One region of the Paenibacillus sp. WC2504 genome, then DNA from elsewhere that is predicted to be linked to it. Evidence: a T-box and tRNA genes for the amino acid it is inferred to sense, from the RefSeq annotation. Region 1 holds a T-box; the other holds one or more tRNA genes.
The links. The T-box of region 1 lies ahead of ileS (isoleucine--tRNA ligase). A T-box ahead of a tRNA ligase gene usually reads a tRNA of that ligase, here a tRNA-Ile.
Positions count from the first base shown of each region.

Region 2: it encodes a tRNA-Ile, which carries the amino acid that the T-box ahead of ileS (isoleucine--tRNA ligase) is inferred to sense. The anticodon was not compared.

Region 1 covers NZ_JBQZFH010000001.1:7,233,702-7,248,365, reverse strand. Annotated here, with positions in the region: gene ACUN27_RS32985 (ATP-binding cassette domain-containing protein) at 1-663, shown strand, start outside; gene phnM (phosphonate metabolism protein PhnM) at 691-1,872, shown strand; gene ACUN27_RS32975 (phosphonate C-P lyase system protein PhnL) at 1,887-2,615, shown strand; gene ACUN27_RS32970 (phosphate/phosphite/phosphonate ABC transporter substrate-binding protein) at 2,689-3,753, shown strand; gene phnC (phosphonate ABC transporter ATP-binding protein) at 3,792-4,580, shown strand; gene ACUN27_RS32960 (PhnE/PtxC family ABC transporter permease) at 4,570-5,355, shown strand; gene ACUN27_RS32955 (PhnE/PtxC family ABC transporter permease) at 5,357-6,223, shown strand; gene ACUN27_RS32950 (GNAT family N-acetyltransferase) at 6,635-7,621, opposite strand; T-box leader at 7,799-8,052, shown strand; gene ileS (isoleucine--tRNA ligase) at 8,102-11,182, shown strand; gene ACUN27_RS32940 (SDR family oxidoreductase) at 11,312-12,025, opposite strand; gene ACUN27_RS32935 (winged helix-turn-helix transcriptional regulator) at 12,185-12,523, shown strand; gene ACUN27_RS32930 (DJ-1/PfpI family protein) at 12,622-13,182, opposite strand; gene ACUN27_RS32925 (hypothetical protein) at 13,288-13,542, shown strand; gene ACUN27_RS32920 (hypothetical protein) at 13,539-13,727, shown strand; gene ACUN27_RS32915 (glycoside hydrolase family 32 protein) at 13,881-14,664, shown strand, end outside.
Region 2 covers NZ_JBQZFH010000001.1:3,200,620-3,206,310, reverse strand. Annotated here, with positions in the region: gene ACUN27_RS14005 (DUF1906 domain-containing protein) at 1-508, opposite strand, end outside; gene ACUN27_RS14000 (DUF2277 domain-containing protein) at 642-929, opposite strand; gene ACUN27_RS13995 (stalk domain-containing protein) at 977-2,518, opposite strand; tRNA gene ACUN27_RS13990 (tRNA-Ile) at 2,715-2,788, opposite strand; tRNA gene ACUN27_RS13985 (tRNA-Met) at 2,799-2,875, opposite strand; gene ACUN27_RS13980 (hypothetical protein) at 2,965-3,129, opposite strand; gene ACUN27_RS13975 (hypothetical protein) at 3,281-5,032, opposite strand; gene ACUN27_RS13970 (efflux RND transporter periplasmic adaptor subunit) at 5,057-5,691, opposite strand, start outside.

The sequences.
Region 1 (14,664 bases):
ATTGTAGGCGAAAGCGGCAGCGGCAAATCGACATTGATGAGATGTCTTTACTTCGATCAGGAAGTGTCCGGCGGCGAGGCTTACCTTCAGCCATACAAAGATGGCGAGAGCAACCTTTTTCAGGAATCATCCCAACAGAAGAAGCACATCCGTAATCATCTCATGGGCAAGGTGTATCAAAATCCGGTTATGGGCTTGAGGATGAACTTCTCCTCGATCGGTAATATTGCGGAAAAAATGATCGCAGCTGGAAATCGTTCGGTCAGCGCCATGGAGTCCAGGGGAAGCGAGCTGTTGGAGCAGGTTCATATTCCGGTTTACCGGATGAAGGAAGCACCGAAAAATTTCTCCGGCGGTATGCAGCAGCGCGTTCAAATTGCCAAAGCATTGTCGAATAACCCACCGATTTTATTGCTGGACGAAGTGACGACCGGACTTGATTTATCCGTGCAGGCCAATGTGTTGGATTTGATCAAGCACCTGCAAAGAGAGCTGAAGATCAGCATGCTGCTAGTGTCGCATGATCTTGGCGTGATCCGGATGCTGGCAGATCGGACGATGGTGATGCTGGACGGCCGTGTCGTTGAGCAGGGCTTGACGGACCAAATCCTGGAAGATCCACAACATGCCTATACACAACAGTTGGTTCATTCCCTGTTATAACGAATCCCTTGAGTGGAGGTCTTTATGATGTATCTACTAACGAATGGCATCATTATTACGGAAGAAGCGCTTTTGGAGGGTTATGATCTATGGGTCCAAGACGGGCTAATCGCCAGAATTGCCCTCAAAGGTGAGATTGCAGAAGTGAGTGGCATGGAAGTCATCGATGCAGGCGGAGGTTACGTGACTCCGGGGATGATCGACATCCACTCCGATTACATTGAGCATATGACGGCACCTAGGCCAACTTCACTTATCGATTTTAAAATTGGTTTGCGCGAAACAGAGAAAGAACTTATTTCACATGGCATTACGACGATGTACCACTCTTTGTCCATTTTCAAATCCGTTGATTACAAGTACCGTCCGATTCGGGAGCCTGAAAATGTACGGAAGCTCATCGATTTGATCGATAGCACGCACAACAGCAAGCATTTGATTCGCCATCGTTTTCATGCCAGATTCGAGATCGACAATCTGGATCAGATTGATAACCTGAAGAGCTACATTGAGGAAGAGAAGGTCCACTTGGTATCTTTCATGGATCACACACCTGGACAAGGACAATACAGAGATCTGGAAGTGTACAAAAAGACGGTTCTCGGCTACGACACGCTGTCCGATGAGAACATCGCCGTGTTGATCGCCAACCATCAGACCAAAGAGAAAATGACGGTAGACGCGATAAGGGAAATCGCCGAAATGGCCAGAGCGCACAACATCGCCATTGCCTCGCATGATGACGATTCGGTAGAGAAGTTGGATTTGGTGAAGAGCTTTGGCACCGCCATCAGCGAGTTCCCAATCACGCTCGACATCGCCCGCAAAGCGAAAGAGAAGGGCTTGCATACCGTAGCTGGCGCTCCCAATGTCATTCTTGGCGGCTCGCATAGCGGCAACTTATCTGCAGCTGAGGCTATTGAAGATGGCTGTATCGATATACTATGCAGCGACTATTACCCGGCAGCGATGCTTCACGCTGTGTTCCAACTCGCAGGACCGAACCAGCAGAATCTGGTCGAAATGTTCAAACTCGTTACCCTTCATCCGGCACAGGCGGTTAACATTGACGCGGAATATGGCTCCGTCCGGGAAGGAAAGAAGGCAGACCTGCTGATCATTGAGCGATTGGAGCCGGATGATTTTCCAGTTGTGACCACCGTCTTGGTAGACGGAAAACTGATTCAGAAAACGAACTACAGGATCTAACAGGAGGTGATGGCATGGAAAATTTGCTGTCGATAGAACGGTTGTCCAAATCTTTTACGCTGCATAATTTAAACAAACAAATCTCTGCGATCGAAGATGTCAGTTTATTTCTGAAAGAAGGCGAATTCGTAGGGATTACTGGAAAAAGCGGAAGTGGGAAATCCACCGTTCTGAAATGCATTTACCGTACCTACCTGCCTCATGCGGGACATATTTGGTACAACTCCGAGAGGTTCGGCCGTATCGATCTGGCTGCCGCTCCTGAACGGACGATTATCGAACTTCGCAAACACGAAATTGGCTATGTATCGCAATTTCTTAGCGTCATGCCACGTACGACAGCTCGAGAGCTGGTCCATAATGCCATCGTGGAGATGGGCGATGATGCCCAGTATGCGGAGGCGGAGACGATCAAAATGCTGGAGCATTTCGAGCTCGACTACAGCTTGTGGGACAGCTATCCCGCCACTTTTTCCGGTGGGGAGAAGCTGCGGTTAAATATTGCGAGAGCGATGGTCAAGCGCCCGAGACTGCTGCTGCTGGATGAGCCGACGGCGAGCCTTGATCACGGTTCGAAACTGAAAGTGAAACAATTGATTGAGCAATTGATGAAGCAAGGAACTACGATGCTCGGTATTTTTCATGACCTGGAATTCATGGATCATCTGTGTGACCGGGAGTATCAAATCAGGGATGGCCGATTCTACACAGCAGAGAAGAAGGACAAGTTTACAATCTCTTAAATTAGACAGAATATTCTGGAAACAATTGTGCGGTAACCTAGATAAAATAGGAATAATAGGAGGATTTTTTCAAATGAAAAAAATATTAACACTCATCATTTCTTTATCTTTAGTTGCCGTGGCAGCAGGTTGCGGTACAAAAGCAGCAGGAGATTCCAAGGGTGCAGCAGCGCCTGTCAAAACAAAAGACACCATCACGATCGCTTGGTATCCGAATGAATCCGGTGCCGAGTTGAAAGATGCACGTGAAGAACTAGGAAAAGCAATCGCAGCAGCAACGGGGAAAAAAGTCGAGCACAAGACAACAACGGATTACATCATCGCGATTGAAGCTATTGCCAGCGGTGGTGCGGATTTGGCTTATATGGGACCACAGGGCTACGTTGAAGCGAATGCAAAAAATAACAAGGTTCAGCCTCTGGTTGTTCCGAGCGGTGAGTCAGGCACATTGGAAGACGCTGTTTACTATAGCTGGTTAGGCGTACGTAAAGGTGATGAGGCTGCATACAAAAACGGCAACGGATTTGCCATCGATAAAATTGCCGGCAAAAAGTTCTCATTCGTATCGAACTCTTCTACATCCGGATTTAAAGTGCCATCTGCCGGAATCGTTAACTATTTCAGTAAACAAGATCAGTATAAAAAGTTAACCGTTGATGATCTGCTTCAAGGTGGTAAGGACAAGTTCTTCAGTGAAGTTCTTTTCGGAGGCACGCACCAAGGAGCGGCTGTCAATTTGTTAACAGGTAAAGCTGACGTAGCTGCTTTCTGCGATACTTGCGTGGCTAACTATGTGGAAGTGAGCTCAGGAACGGCTAACACGCCAGGAGCGGTATACAAAGTGAAACAAGGAGCAGCGGAACCTTTTAATACGCAGGTTGGTAAAGAGTTTAGTCTCATTTCGGTAACGCCGGTATTGAACTCCCCACTTGCTATTAACACAAACACGGTCAGCGCGGAAGATGTGAAAAAATTGAAGGATGCTCTAACATCGGATGCTGTAACGAAAAACCCGAAAATCTTCTTGCCTAAAGACTCCAAAGATGCCGGCGTGTTCAAACAAAAATCAGGTAAAGAGAAATTCCTGCCTGTGGATGATGCCTTTTTCGGTCCGGTTAGAATGCTGTCCAACAACTAATGTTACGACGAACCAACTAAGGGATTAAGGGAGCAACCATGACAACGTTACTGGAATTCAAGCAGGTCTCTAAACAGTACGGTGCGGATACAAGAGCGTTATCAGATGTTAATTTCACTGTGAAGGAAGGGGAGTTCCTTTCAATTATCGGCCCTTCCGGAGCAGGCAAATCAACCCTCCTTCGCTGTATTAATCGGATGATCGACGCAAGCAGCGGAGAAATCATTTTTGATGGCGCGAACATTATGAATTTCAAGAAGCACGAATTGAAACGGCTGAGAACGCAGATGGGTATGGTGTTCCAGCATTACAATTTGGTGAACAGGCTGACAGTAGTCGAGAACGTTCTGCACGGACGTCTTGGCTACAAGTCAACGTTAGAGGGAGTTCTGGGGCTTTATTCCAAGGAAGAGAAAAAGCAGGCTTTTGACATTCTGAGTATTCTCGGATTGGAAGATCAGGTGTACAAGCGTTGTGACCAGTTAAGCGGTGGGCAAAAGCAAAGAGTGGGCATTGCCCGCGCGCTCGTGCAGAATCCGAAGATGCTGCTGTGCGACGAGCCGATTGCTTCCTTGGACCCGAATGCCTCCAAAGTCATTATGGATTACTTGCGTACGATCTCTACCAATATGGGCATCACGGTCATTGTTAACCTGCATCAGGTGGATGTAGCGCTTAAGTATTCGGATCGAATCCTTGGTGTGAACAAAGGAGCTATCGTCTACGATGGTTCCCCGAAACAGATCAAGCGCGACCAGCTTTCCCTGATTTACGGCTCGGAGCTTGAAGAGCATGCCGAGGAGCTGGAGGGCAAATATGCGGGATAACTTCTTTGCCAAAAAGCGCATGAACACGCTGCTCTTCTGTGCTTTCCTATTGGTCATCACGCTAATCGCTATCGTTGTTACAGACTATAACGTCATCAAAGGTTTTACTTCTATACCGAAAGCAGCCGAATGGGCGGCCAGCAATTTTTATCCCAATGAAAAAGCGATGAAGCGGCTTCCCGCAATCATTAGCAGCTTATCAGAGACCATTCTTGTGTCTATAGCATCAACCGCCGTTGCAGCCGTATTTGCCTTGTTGTTCGCCATTGCGGGTTCACATACGACAGGCGTCGGCGGAGTTTTCAGCTTTGTAAGCCGTTCAATCGCAACGCTGTTTCGCAACATTGATGTGGCTGCTTGGTCCATGATTTTGTTAATTTCTTTCGGGCAAAATGTACTTACCGGATATTTCGCGCTCTTTTTCGGCTCATTCGGATTTCTAACAAGAGCATTTATGGAGTCCATCGATGAAGTAAGCAATAGCTCTGTCGAAGCCTTAAGGTCGACGGGGGCAGGTTATTTTCCAATTATTTTTCAATCCGTCATTCCTGCCAGTATTCCGCAATTGCTCAGCTGGGTTCTATTCATGGTGGAAACCAACATTCGTCAGGCAACATTAATCGGCATCTTGACGGGTACCGGCATAGGCTTTCTTTTCAGCTTATATTACAAAGGCCTTAATTACAGCTCTGCCTCTCTGGTCGTTATCGTTATCGTTCTTGCGATTTTCGCCATCGAATCGGTTTCTACGTATGTTAGGAGGGTGATTTTGTAAAATGGACCTTCAAGAATCTTTGAAAGCTGTCTCTAACAAAGACACCAGCTGGAGTCACATCAAGAGTGTGAATCCCAAGAACCCCTTTAACAAACAGTCTTTTGTAATCCGGCTGACATTAGTTGCCCTGGCTTTATTGACGGTTGTTGCATTTGTTACTTTTGACTATAAGGACATTAACCTTGTAGAAGCCGCCTCTTTAACGGCTCAAACGGTTAAAACCATGTTTTTTCAACCGCTTTTTCAACATATTACCTTTTTTGAGGCTATTAAACAGTTGACCATTACATTGGGGCTTGCATTCTTGACGACATTGTTCGGCTCGATCATCGCCCTGTTCCTCGGCTTGTTGGCAGCTCGCAATTTATCCAATCCTAAACTATCTATCGTCATTAAAGCCGGAGTCGCTTTTATTCGTGCGGTTCCAACCGTTCTATGGGTTTTAATTTTTGCTGTTGCATCTGGACTCGGAAGCGTCGCGGCTGTCATCGGAATGACTTTCCACTCCATCAGCTATCTCGTCAAAGCGTACTCGGAATCGTTCGAGGAACTGGACAAAGGGGTTATTGAAGCCTTGAAAGCGAGCGGCGCCAATTGGTGGCAAATCGTGTTTCAGGCTGTGCTGCCATCGTCCGTCTCCTATTTGATCTCATGGACGTTTATGCGATTTGAGATCAACTTCGCAGTCGCTCTGGCGATGGGAGCAGCAGCTGGAGCGGGGGGCATCGGATTCGATATGTTCATGGCCAGTTCCTTCTATTATGATGTGAGGGAAATCGGAGCTATCACGTATCTCATCCTTGCATTCGCTATCTTGCTTGAATTGCTTGCAGCAAAAATCAAGAAGAAGCTAAGGGTTCATGGGTGATCCCATAAAGCAAAAAGCGCATTCACTCCTTGGGGTGAATGCGCTTTATGTTTGATTGGCAGCATAGGCCTTGACGCCAGACTGAAGCTAATTGATCAAATACTGCCAATTTAGCAGGAGTAATCGGCGTTAATGACAAGAGCACGATTCACTCGGTCCTACATCCATGCCTCGCAGCCGCAATAGCGGGAAAATCTACCGGTAATCCTCGCAGTTCAGTGGCGGGGAAGGAAATAGAGGTAGAAACTCCAGCTAAATCGCTGGAAGGGGGTGAGATTTAGGTATACTCACCAAAATTAACACCAGGAAATCCAGTTAATTGGAAAAAGGTAGACATATTGCAGTGATTAGCAGGAGTCATCGGCGTTAATTGCTAGAAATTGCACCACTTGGACAAAGCACACAGCTTCCTCACTTCAGTTCACACACCATCTTATAACTCCCAGCTTCCGCACGGAAACCGAGCAGATCACGGTTTATTCGCAGCATGGGGGCGTTCATGGAATCGTTGTGTGTTCTTAAATAAGGCACACCGCAGGCAGTCGCTGTTTGTATGCCGAGCAACTTCAAAGCGAGTGCTATGCGGCGGCCCCGGTATTCCGGCAGCACGCCTGTAAACTCGTGATACATCGCCCGTGTTTGTTCGTTCTGCTGGAGTGTGACAACGCCAATGTAACGATCGCCGTCCTTGGCGATATGAATCCATTCCGGACGTACACCGGATTGCGTGATGGTCCACTTTTTCCATTCTTCGAACCATGGAAAGCTGCCGGAGTAGCCGGGAATATCCGGATGGGTGATTTTATACAGCTCATAAAGCTTATTCTCGCTAGCATCCCCTGGCTCATCCGCTAACGTAATGAATCTAATCCCAGCCTGCTCCGCTTGGTTGATCGCATCATGCAGCGAACCGCCATCGAACGATGCCAAGTCCAGCACGGATTCAAACGTGTGGCGCTCCTTGACATAGCCTCGACGTTCCGCAAAAGCAAGCGATCTCTCATCCGTTTCCCTCATGTAATCAATTAATCGTGACGCCCTGACCTCGCAAGCCCATTGATGAAGCGTATCGAATAGGGCTGCTCCGACCCCAAGCCCGCGATGTTTCGGATGAACGACGATCGTATGACTTAAGGCCCCGGGCTCCGTCCAAGGCGCTCGCCATGCCATCGCGTAACCGACCACTTGTCCGTGTTCATCTTCCGCGACCCATTTGGGACGGTCCCATCCCATCAGTTCGCCGTCCTCATTGTAGTGCAGCTTGCCTGGGGGAATGCTTTCCTCGTCTCGCTGCAGCCGTTCAGCTGTTGTCGGCTCTGACCAAATCAAATTCAGCAAGGGTGCAACAGCCGCATAATCGTCCGGTTGCCGCATTGGGCAAATCGTATACTTTGACATGTATGATTACCTCCATCTCGAATTAAGCTATCGGATATAGTCATTATCCCATCCGTGAAGCGGAACTTCTTGGTAAAGTCTGGATATAAATAAAGATTCGGCAGCAAGCCCTTTTTCCCTAATTCATTTGACAATTTAGCTAAAAAGGTGTAGAAATGAATTAATTGAATGTTCTGAGTAAATTCATTGACGAGATCGAGTAAGCTAATCCCTTGTTCCCCAGAGAGTTGGCCCTGTGCTGAAAGCCAACGTTCAAGACTTAGCCCAAAATCCTCTCCGAGAAGGAAAGCTGAAGCCACTGGAGTAAGCTGACCCGGGATCCTGCCGTTACATGGGGCGCGTATGATGGTACGTTGGCGGAGGTGCCGAGGATCGAGTTATGGATCAATCGGAACAAGGGTGGTATAGCGAGATATAATCTCGTCCCTTATGGGACGGGATTTTTTTGTTTTTATTTTAAAATTGGAGAGGATGTCCTGGATGAGAAAAGTAGATGTAAAAGAAAAAGCAAGGGCTCGCGAGCTGCGCATCCTGAATCAATGGCAACAAAACGAAACATTCCGCGCATCAATCGATCATCGGAATGATAAACCGAATTTTGTCTTCTATGAAGGGCCGCCAACAGCCAACGGAAAGCCGCATATCGGTCACGTACTCGGACGTGTCATTAAGGATTTTATCGGCCGGTACAAAACAATGTCAGGTTACCGTGTCGTGCGAAAAGCCGGCTGGGATACACATGGCCTTCCCGTTGAGCTTGGCGTGGAGAAGCAGTTGGGCATTTCGGGAAAACAAGAAATCGAGAAATACGGGATAGCCGAATTTGTTGAGAAGTGCAAAGTCAGCGTCTTCGAATACGAGAAGCAGTGGCGGGAATTGACAGAAGCAATCGCCTACTGGACAGACATGGATCATCCCTATGTGACGTTAACGAATGATTACATCGAGAGCGTCTGGCACATTTTATCCGAAATTCATAAAAAAGAACTCCTCTACAAGGGACACCGGGTCAGCCCTTATTGTCCGGATTGCCAGACGACGCTCAGCTCGCACGAGGTGGCTCAAGGATATGAGGATGTCAAGGATTTGAGCGCGACAGTCGAGTTTCGCAGCACGAAAGGGCCGGAAATATTCCTTGCCTGGACGACGACCCCGTGGACGCTTCCAGCGAACGTTGCACTTGCGGTAAACAAGGACATCGACTATGTGAAAGCCAAAGTAAACGGCAAAGTCTACGTCATTGCCAAAAATCTTGCTGAAAAAGTATTGAAAGAGAACTATGAGATCCTTTCTACGCACAAAGGGGAGGAATTCGTCGGGACCTCCTATGAGCCGCCTTTTGGCTATATCACTGTGAACCGAGGGCATATCGTTGTCGATGCGGATTACGTCAGTGACTCAAGTGGTACCGGTATCGTTCATATCGCGCCTGCACACGGAGAGGATGACTACCGCACATGCCGTCAGCATAACCTTGATTTTGTAAATGTGGTGAATCTTGCCGGACGATATACGGATGAGGTCGTCGACTTTGCTGGACGTTTTGTGAAGGATTGCGATGTGGATATTGTCAAAAGCTTGTCGGAACGCGGTCTATTGTTTGCCAAGGAACGTTATGAGCACAGCTATCCTTTCTGCTGGCGCTGCAAAACTCCGCTTCTCTACTATGCAATGGAAAGCTGGTTTATCAAAACGACGGCTGTGAAGGACCAGCTCCTTGCGAACAACAGCCAAGTGAACTGGTACCCGGCCCATATCCGCGAAGGCCGTTTCGGGAAGTTCCTTGAGGAACTGGTCGATTGGAATATCAGTCGAAACCGCTATTGGGGCACACCGCTGAACCTCTGGCTTTGTCAGGATTGCGGGGCAGAGTATGCGCCAGGCAGCAGGAAAGACCTGTATGAAAAATCCATCACGCCTATCGATGATAGTCTGGAGCTTCATAAGCCCTATGTAGACGCTGTAAAATTGCGCTGCTCCTGCGGCGGAACCATGGAAAGGACGCCGGAAGTGATCGATGTGTGGTTCGATAGCGGCTCGATGCCATTCGCTCAATATCATCATCCGTTCGGTGACGAGAAAAAGTTCGAGGATCAGTATCCGGCTGATATGATCTGCGAAGGCATTGACCAAACGCGCGGCTGGTTTTTCAGCTTGATGGCCGTCTCTACTTTGTATAATGGCAAGCTGCCTTACAAAGGGGTAATTTCAACCGGTCATGTTTTGGATGAGAATGGATTGAAAATGTCCAAGAGCAAAGGGAATGTGATTGACCCTTGGGAAATCATTGAAGAATTTGGCGCGGATGCCTTCCGCTGGTCTCTGCTTGCAGATAGTGCACCGTGGAACAGCAAGCGGTTCTCGAAGCAAATTGTAGCCGAAGCGAAGTCTAAAGTCGTAGATACGATCAATAATACACACGCTTTTTACTCGTTGTATGCCATCATTGATCAATACAATGCTGAAGACCATCCGCAGCAAGCTTCAAAGAACGAGTTAGATCGGTGGATACTCTCCAGGTTGAACACGACCCTTCAGAACGTGGTGAAGGGGCTGGAGGATTACGATTTTCTGAACCCGGCCAAGCACATGGAAGCCTTTGTAGATGAGCTAAGCAATTGGTACATTCGCCGCTCTCGCGACCGTTTCTGGGGCAGTGAAATGACCGAAGATAAAGTCGCCGCCTACCAAACGCTTCGCGAAGTTCTAGTCACCTTAGCACAAATGGTTGCCCCTTATATCCCGCTCATCGCGGAGGATATTTACGGTAACCTTGGCGGCGAAGGAAGCGTTCATTTGGCCGATTACCCGAAAGTGAACGAAGCTGCAATCGATACGACACTTGAAAACGATATGGCCACTGCTCGACAAATTGTTGAGCTGGCGCGCAACATACGCAACGAGGTCGGAATCAAAACGCGTCAACCTTTGTCGGAGCTGATCGTTTCGCTGGACCGTGAATTTCATTTGAGCCGGTTCGAAGCCATCATCCAAGATGAAATTAACGTGAAACAGATTCGTTTGGAGACGAGCGAAAGCACCTTTGTCGACTATTATTTGAAATTGAATTTGAAAGCGGCGGGCAAGAAATACGGCAAATTCGTCGGTCCTTTGCAAAATGCCTTGAAACAGCTTTCTGCTGCTGAAGCTAAAAGGGCCGTCGACTGCGGTTATGTGGACGTCAACTTAGACGGAGAAACGATTCATCTTACGCTGGATGAGCTGCTTGTGGAAAAGCAAGGTAAAGCAGGATTTGCCTCTGCGACGGGGTACCATATCAACGTCGCGTTGAATACGAACCTAACGGAGGAGCTGGAACAAGAAGGTCTTGTTCGTGAAGTGATCCGCGGCATTCAGGATTATCGCAAGAAATTGGATTTGCCGATTGAAAAACGCGTCATTCTGACGCTGCATGTTGATGCTCCTCTCCGAGCTGCGATTGAGCGCTTTGATCATGTTTTGCGCGAGAACGTGCTTCTCTCAGAAATCAAATATGCTCAGGCTGCGAATATGGAGGATATTTCGTTCGGTGGTTATCAATGCTTGTTGCTCATTGAGTAATTAGCGCTTGTGGGGGCTGCTACTTGGGTAGCGGCCTTGTTGAAAATAAAGGAATATAGTTCCCTCTAGAGAGGGTGGATAAACAAAGACCAGTCTAACACCTACGTGTTTGGACTGGTCTTTGTCCTATTAGGTTAATCGATGTCCGCCATCGACATGGAGTACAGTTCCCGTTACGAACGAATTTTGGATCAAATACAGGACGCTTTGAGCAACATCCTCAGCAAGCCCAACCCGTTGCACAGGTAGCTTACTTCCCACCTTTTCATAAAATTGATTACGTGCTTCTTCAGTCATCTTACTGCGAGCAGGCGTATCAATAATGCCCGGCGAGACGATATTCACACGGATAGGCGCTAGCTCGAGCGCTAAGGTTTGACCAAAGTTTGAGATTGCAGCATTCACCGCGCCTAGTGCGGCAGATCCCACGGTTGGTTTGTAACCGACTACGCCGGAGAATAACGTGATAGAACCATTTGGGGAAAGGGTATGGGCTCCATATTTCGCTGCGTGGTACTGGCCCCAGAATTTGTTTTCGAATAAGTCCCGCGCTTGTTTTGTTTCTGACTGGAGGAAGGAGCCTCCGGATGTTTCGGCCGCACTTACGACAAGATGTTCGTAGCTGCCGACCTTTTTAAAAAACGATTGAACCTCATCTTCCTCTGTCGTATCGAGCACATACACTTGCGCTTGGGATCCAAGCAGTTCTTTGGCTTTGTACAACTTTTCCTCCGAACGGCTGGCAATGATGACTTGGGCGCCAAGCACAACGGCTTTTTTGGCAGTCTCCAGTCCAATACCTGAACTTCCGCCAATAATGACAATTCTCTGATTGTGTAACATGAACACTCCTCCTAATGTTTACTAGTGGTTATAGCGCTATTGTATATGTAGTTAATTCCATTAGGGAAGTAGTGATATTAATTTCATATAGTTTCCAAAAAGGAAGTAATGTGCTAATGTTGGGTTTATCCCAATATATTTTTTGAGGAGGCTATTGTTATGTCCGTTCAAGAACCCGTTGTTTTGAATAAAGGAACACCCGGCGAGTTATGCCCAATTGCCAAAACGCTGGACGTCATCGGAACAAAATGGACTTTTTTAATTATTCGCGACCTGCTCATTGAAGGCACGTTGCGGTTTAGTGATCTTTTGAGATCAATGGAGGGGATTAGCCCCAAAACACTTTCGCTCCGCCTAAAGGAGTTAGAAGAAAACGGGCTGGTTGAAAGAAAGGTGTACCCGGAGGTTCCGCCCCGAGTTGAATATTGGTTAACGGAGAAAGGCAAACGCTTGGAAGGTGTATTTATAGAATTGAAGAGATTTGGACTGGACTTGTGACTTGGATTCCTTCGAGGAGATGTTGGGAGGGATCAAGCACGAATATTTAACGAGGGGGCCCAAACTTTAAAGCTTGGATCCTCCCTCTTTTATGTAAATTATTTTGCAATTAATTTCAAAAACTCACGCATGAAGCCCGGCAAATCTGGCCAAGCATGACCCGAGACTAACTTCCCATCCACATGCAGCGTATCCGCCGCATACTTAGCTCCAAGCTGCTCGACATCCAAACGGCAGGCTGTATAGGCTGTCATTGTACGGCCTTCAAAGTAATGGTTATCTTTTAACGCGGAGAATACTTGCGCAGCATGGCAGATAGCGCCAAGCGGCTTGTCAGCTTCAAGAAAATGGCGAAGAATGCGCGGGACGTGCTCATTGGACCGAATGTACTCCGGCGCTCTGCCCCCAGGAATGATTAGTCCATCATATTGACTTGGATCTACATCAGCAAAAGCGATGTGTGACGGCAGCAAATGCCCTGGCTTCTCTGTGTAGGTCTCCCAGCCATCGATAAAATCATGGACGACGGTATGAAGCACTTTTTTCGTCGGTGCAGCAATAACAGCCTCATATCCTTCTTCTAGCACACGAAAATAAGGATAATATACCTCTAAAACTTCTGCAGCATCACCGGTAAGAATTAAGATTTTCTTTGACATCGTATCACTCCTTGGAAATGAATGGTAACCCATAATCAATTATGAAGAAACCTCGTAACGATGTAAACGGGTGGAATTTGACACGAATTGTCGAATGTTCTCGTCATGAATGTGTATAGACGGCTTCCCGGCAGAGCCCAAGCGTGTCGTTGCTGCGTAAGACAGAAGGAAGCGGAACAATGGCTTGCCAAATATGAGCAGAAGGCCAAAGAAAACCGTGAGAAAATCAAAGGTGCGGTGAAAGAAGGCGAAACAGCGGTTATCATTAACGTCCGGGAGAAAAAGATTTCCTTCCTTGGCGATAACTATGGCCGTGGAGGAGAAGTTATGCGAATGTCGATCATATTTTTATCTGCATGAACGAAGGCACGACAGAAGTGCAGGTGAAGGAGATTCTTGAGAGCCCGATCTGGAAGACACTTCCTGCTGTGAAAAACAACCAAGTCCATATGCTGGATTACAAAACATTCCTGCACTACGATCCAATTTCCATTCTGGGACAAGCGGATTTGATTACGGATATGTTGGTGAAGAGTGCAAAATAAAGAGCTTGCTTGGCAGCGACAAGCTGCGGCCGCCTTACCTTAATTGGATGAGGCGGCTTTTTGTTTTATACATGAAGGTTAGCAAAGGGGAGATGGAGAATTTGTTTGATGAGGTGTTAGACATTTGGCACATGCGTGACAGGAGGAGAAAACATGAATCAGCAAGCGGTAGAGCGAATTAAGGCGCACGAGGAACGAGTGGAGCAAGCGAATGCATTTTTGAAGCAAAAGGTGGATGAGCTTGAGGAAGACAGTTACAGGCTCAGCTATCATTTGATGCCTCCTGCAGGCTGGATGAACGATCCGAATGGCCTTATCTTTTATAAAGATGAGTACCATGCGTTTTATCAGCATTATCCGTATGAAGCCAAATGGGGACCCATGCACTGGGGACACGCCAAAAGTAAAGATTTAGTGAACTGGGAACATCTCCCGGTCGCGTTAGCGCCTTCGGAAGTTTACGACACAGGAGAAAATAGCGGCCATGGCTGCTGGTCGGGCAGCGCTGTGGACGATAACGGCAATCTCACGTTAATTTATACAGGACATGTTGACGGGCGCACCCCCGTGGAGGTGCAGTGTCTCGCAACTAGCACGGATGGTTTGAACTTCCGTAAAGAGGCTGGCAATCCGGTCATTGCGGGAGCTCCAGAGGAAGGCGGTCTCGGGTTCCGGGACCCGAAGGTGTGGCGGCATGCAGGGGCATGGTACATGGTGGTCGGATTTGGGAAAGACGGCTTGGGTAAAGTGCAATTGTATACGTCAGAGAATTTACGGGAATGGCGTCACCTTGGAGTGGCTGCGGAGAGCGACGGAACGATGGGGGATATGTGGGAGTGTCCGGATCTCTTCCCGTTAGGGAGCGGGGACGATCATGTACTGGTCATTTCCCCGATGAATATGGGAACGACGAAGACGATGTACCTAACCGGCAAAT
Region 2 (5,691 bases), 4.0 Mb from region 1:
CATTCAAATATTGATAAATGTTAATGAATGTAGATTTTTTACCGCCGCTCCATGCGTAGGTCTGCCAAAATCTCGAGCAAGCACCTGCTTGCTTCACAGCTTCCATAACCGCATACGACCCATATACCCCGGTGGTATACTCCGGAGTCGCTTCACTTGCTGCTTGAATGTACGCAATGACCGTAGCCATTTGAGCGCTAGTCGCGTCAAAATCGACAGCAAAATAGATACAGCTTCCTGCAGGCTGACCTAGCTGATGAGCCACCTGTACCGCGGTAGCGCCGTCAGCCAATCCTGCATTTCTTCCGCCAAGAGCCCGATTTGCCGTAGTTTCGAAAACAGATACGATGTCCAAACCTGCTTGGCTGATTTGTTCCGCTTCACTTTTCGTTAAAGCCTTATACCCGCTCGGGACGAGATATCTGGCCACAAACGAGTAGCCATCTTTGACGAAAGCTGCGGCGGTTTGCGCCGTTAAAGGCGTTGAGCAATCAAAACCTTTGGCCACTTTCTATCACCTAATTTCTACTAGTTTGTTACATCATATGCTCGTAGACAATAGATTGCTACACTTCAAATGAGTTGCTTATTAAAGGAAAGCAACAAAAAGGCTCTTACCTAAGAAGGTAAAAGCCTTTTTATTAGGACTCCAGCTTTTTTACGGTTCCGAATCGTTTGGCGTTTCTAGCGCGTGCACGCTCGATTTCGATTTCTCGATTGCGCGGCTCCGCAGTAGTGACGAGTGAATTCATTAATTGACGTGCAGCTAGCGCCACCTCAGCGACCGCTCGGTTGAAAGCTTCCTCATTCGCCTTGGATGGCGCGGTGAAGCCCGAAATTTTTCTAACAAATTGTAAAGAAGCCGCCTGAATCTCAGCATCTGTAGCAACGGGGTTGAAGTTAAAAAGCGGCTTAATATTACGACACATAACAAGCAGCTCCTTTGCGAATTTTTTGATTTGTTGAACACTTTTGCTTAATTCTCGAAAACCGTAATTTTCCTAAGAATCAAATTAATATCATCATAAATCAGAATATTGCCATCGGCATTTATGACAAATCGCGGTGAAATACCAAGAACAATTTTTTTAGGCTCAAAATCATCATTTAATGCTCCCGAGTAGCCTGGCGGAGTGGGCATCTGATCATAGTTCCCAGTCAAGGAATTAAAAATACCTTTTCTATAAATGGCAATATCCATATTCGCGTAGGGTTCAATCTTCCCCTCTACATTTGCACGATAAAATTGCTTCCCATCTGTAATGAAAAAATATCCATCATGCGTGATTGCGGTATTTATTTGTTCAATATTTAATGTAGCAACTACCTCTGATCCTACCCCAGGAGTAATCTCTTTTATTTGCTTGCTCTCGCGATCAAGAACATACAAGATCCCATTATTAACAAGTGGAACAAGATGATGCATTCGATTTCCCTCGACACTCATGTAAGATGTGAGCCTCTCTCCCTCATGAGCTGTGTACAGGATGTTTTTGAAAGAGTTACTTATCACATATGTTTGTCCGTCATTCAAAGGCTGGATAAAGTCCGTATCCGTATCTAATTGTCCACTCGTATCAAACGCAATCATTTTCACGCTAGGCCATACTTGATAAAAAACAGCCATTTTATTATAAAAGTCTCTTCCCATGACAAAAAGTTTATCTGAAGCTTGATCATAGAATAATGATTTTGGGATGAATTCATAATGTAGAAATTTGCTTGCCGCACCACGCTCGTCTTTATACTCAAAATCAAACTTTGTATCGTTGAACGAAAGGATGGTTTCTAAACTTATCTCTTTTCCTTTGCTCAGATTCATCTTCTTAATATAGAAGTTAGACTGATCATTTTGCGATATGAAATACAGATCATCCTTACCATCCGAGATCATCTCCATATCACTAAGGAAATAATGCGGATAAGGTCCAGATGATGGGAGGAGTCCAGTTAAAGGAATTTTTATAGAGTTCTGTGAAGTTAAATTATCAACTGTCGGCTTATCCAATCGCTTTTTGACAGGGAGAGCGCCATTCAAGCTTTGATCATCTGCTGGCGAAATCGTGATAACCCGAGTAAGTTCATCGAATGTAACTGTCTGTTGGAAATTCTCTGCAATGAACCGAATCGGCACGAGAGTGACTTCATTTTCAATAATAGGAGCTTGCTCAAGGTGGATTGGCGTACCGTCTACATGAGCAGTTGCATTTCCTATCTGCATGGAGAGGAGCTTTGTCCCATATGCCAAGTCAACTCTCTGTACAGCTCCATCCCATTTAACGGTGGCACCTAAGGCTTCTGTAACAAATCGGAGTGGGACCATCGTTGTATTCTCAACAAGGTGCGGAGACATTTGAAGAGTAACGCTCTTGTCATTAATTGAAGCTTTGGTTTCCCCCAATGTTAACTTGATGGAAACGAGTCCGCTTGTAGATGAAGCAAACACTGCTAATGGTGAATAAGTCCATACAAGTAATGCAGATAAAATGAGGCTTCTTCTAACACAATTTAATGGCATGCAACTTCCTCCATGTAGTAATTTCCTACACAGTTTACCATACCTTTCAAATTGATTCTCTTATTATTTTTTCAAAAAGCTGTGTGCACAAAAACGTGCACAAGCCCCTCATCTTCATCAAACGATTGATGAAAATAAGAGGCTGTTTTTATTTTCTAAAAAATAAAAAACCCTTATTCAAAGGGTTTCACTACTATGGGCCCAGAGGGACTCGAACCCCCGACCAATCGGTTATGAGCCGACCGCTCTAACCAACTGAGCTATAGGCCCAAATAAAATTTGGTTGCGGGGGCAGGATTTGAACCTGCGGCCTTCGGGTTATGAGCCCGACGAGCTACCGAGCTGCTCCACCCCGCGTCATGTTGCCGCTCAACAGCGACAAAAATAAATATACACTAAGCGCGAGTGGTAAGTCAAGCGTTAATTTTTAGATAAAATGCAGGAAATTACGTATTGTAACGAACGCCGAAACGTCCCTTTTTCGACTTGAAAACTTCCACTTCTTGTGGGCATTCATACCCGTAAATCCACCAGTCTTCTTCCATTCTTTTCGCCAGACAGCCCGCTTGAAACTTGGAATCATATAATTTTGCCCAATATATCCAGTTCATCGCAATCACTCCGTTTTAATGAAATCGATAAACCTATCTTATCCAAAACCGATCAGACTTATGAGTCCATCCTCTTGAACATCCTGCATGTACGAAAAAAATGAAAAACCGCCTAGCAGTGCTTCTTGCACTACCAGGCGGCATTGAACTTTTATTGTTTAAAAGTTGTAAGGAATCGTTTAACCGTTTCTCCATATTCGTTCGTAAAGGTCTCATAAACTTTGACTTGAATTGGGAAATCCAGTTGACCGGATCTCGCACTTAGGTCAATTGTGTTCGAACCACTGTACAATCTTCCTTCGCCTGACAAATCTTTCGTCGTTTTTCCAACAGGATTGCCAACTTTATCGAATAATTCAAAGGATAGCTTGTTGTTATACTTATCCACTGTTACCTGTTTATCCGGTTTGATGTCCAGCTCCAGCTTCAACTTGTAATCGTAGGTCAAGGAAGCTTGATAAATCGCTGAGATACTCCAGTCCTTAATATTGATCTCGTAAGGGTAAACATTAAGCACTTTACTCGTTGTCTCGTTAGTCTGAACGGGCACCTTCGCTGTTGCGAGCAGCGACTTATACACCGTATCTCCGCTAGCCTGCTGGCTGTATAAGTTCATCTTCAAGCCCTCGCCTGTTTCGGAAGCAGGAAGCGCATAGGAATAGCTGACCACATAAGAAGCCTTAGGAACAACACTAAGCGCAGTTGCCGCCTGTCTTCTTCCTCCATAAGCAAAGCCGTCTTTACTTACAAGCTCCGTTTGTATCGCTGGAATAGGGACTGGACGATCACTGTTATTCGTTAGTTTAAATTTGGCCACTGCCGTATTGAATCCATCATCTTCATTGTTTGTGACATGCAGTTCAACAAGCGACACATCAACATTGGAAGGTACAAATTTATTCGTTGAATCCAGTTTAACTGGTGTTCCTAATGTGTAGTCTGGAGCCGGAATGACGCCTTGTGTCGCCGCTCCAACAGGAAGTAAAATGTTCGCGCGCCCAACACGGTAGGTATCTTCTTGCATTTTGCCATCCCCCTGCGAAGCGAAGAAACTCTCCGGCGTCACGACATTCAAACTCGTGAATTCGGTGTCCAAATCGGTTGGGATCACGATATGAATATACTTTTTCTCACCCGGATCAAGTACAACGGAAGCTTCGGCACGATCGCCGGAATAAACCTTGCTATCCGTCTTGCCGTCGATTCCGAAATTCGGAACGGTTTGGCGTTCATTCGTTGGATTGACGACCTGAATTTGCACAACAGTAGACACGCCTTTGGCTGTGATTTCCTTGTGAATATCCACAGGAATAAATCCTACCGATGTCCTCAGAGATGGCAGTGTGAAAGCCTCTCCCCACTTCAGAAGCGCAGAAGCTTTGGTAATCGTGCTGTCACTGCCTTTCCACACGAGCGCCGCGTCAACCGGTACGCTCAGCAGTGTTGTTTCTTTTTTCGGATATACTTCCATATCCACATCTACAAAGCTAAGCTCGCTAAGTTCAGCATCATCGCTGCGTTCTGCATTCGTTAGATAGCTAAGCTCTTGCTGCGTCTTCGGTAGTATCGACTTTGGATTTTTGGCACTCGGCTGCAGCGTATATTCAACGCCATCCGCCATGCGAACGCGCAATTCATAATCAGGGACACGAGTTATTTTATCGGTCGTATTTTTAATCCGAATGACTGCTCCTAGCTTCGTTGTATCCGATTCATGCTCGTTGAGTATGCTTTTGATCTCCACTTCAACTTTATCAGTCAGCGCATAGCTGGTATTCGTGCTTGTTTGAGCGAAAACTGCCGAGCTCACACCCTCCGCAGCCCATGCAGGAAAAGAAGCGGTAGTTAAAAGTGCAGCGGATAGTACAATAGTGGCCAGTGATCTCTTCATTTTCTTATTCACGTAGTTCTCCTCCTTGAGCTCGAGCTAGTTGCTCACTTTAATTTTATCTTGATCTTTCAGTTGGTGCTGTCCGGAGATCACGAGCATCTCGCCTTCCTTAACGCCGGATAACACTTCTTGATTCGTTTCGTTTAAGCGACCAAGTTCAACCTTACGTTTTTGGACAGTTTCCCCGTTCACGATATACACAAAGCTGTCGCCGCCTTCGCGAACGATACTAAGGCTCGGGATAACCGGTACGATTTGTTCATCGTCTTTGGTAAGCTCGACTTGGGCCTTGGAACCTGGTTTCAACTTACCATCAGGATTCGGGACTTCCAACTCCAGATCATACGCCTTGGATTGACCATTAATGACATCAGATAAGTACGTGACTTTAGCGCTGGCTTTATCAGTAACATCTGGTATGTAGAAAATCAGTTCGCTTTTACCTCGAACGAGAGCAGCCGATGCTTCGGTCAATTGGGACTTGATTTTCACCGGGTTCGTCTGCTGCACTTCTCCGACACGACCGCCTGGTGACAAAGTTTCACCAACTGTCACATTGAGATCCGTTAGCACACCGGAAGCAGGCGCTTTTACATCGAGGTTGCTTAGTGTTCTATCGATGCTGCGCGCGCTAACCTGTGCTGACTCCAGACTAGTTTCCACTTGTGCAA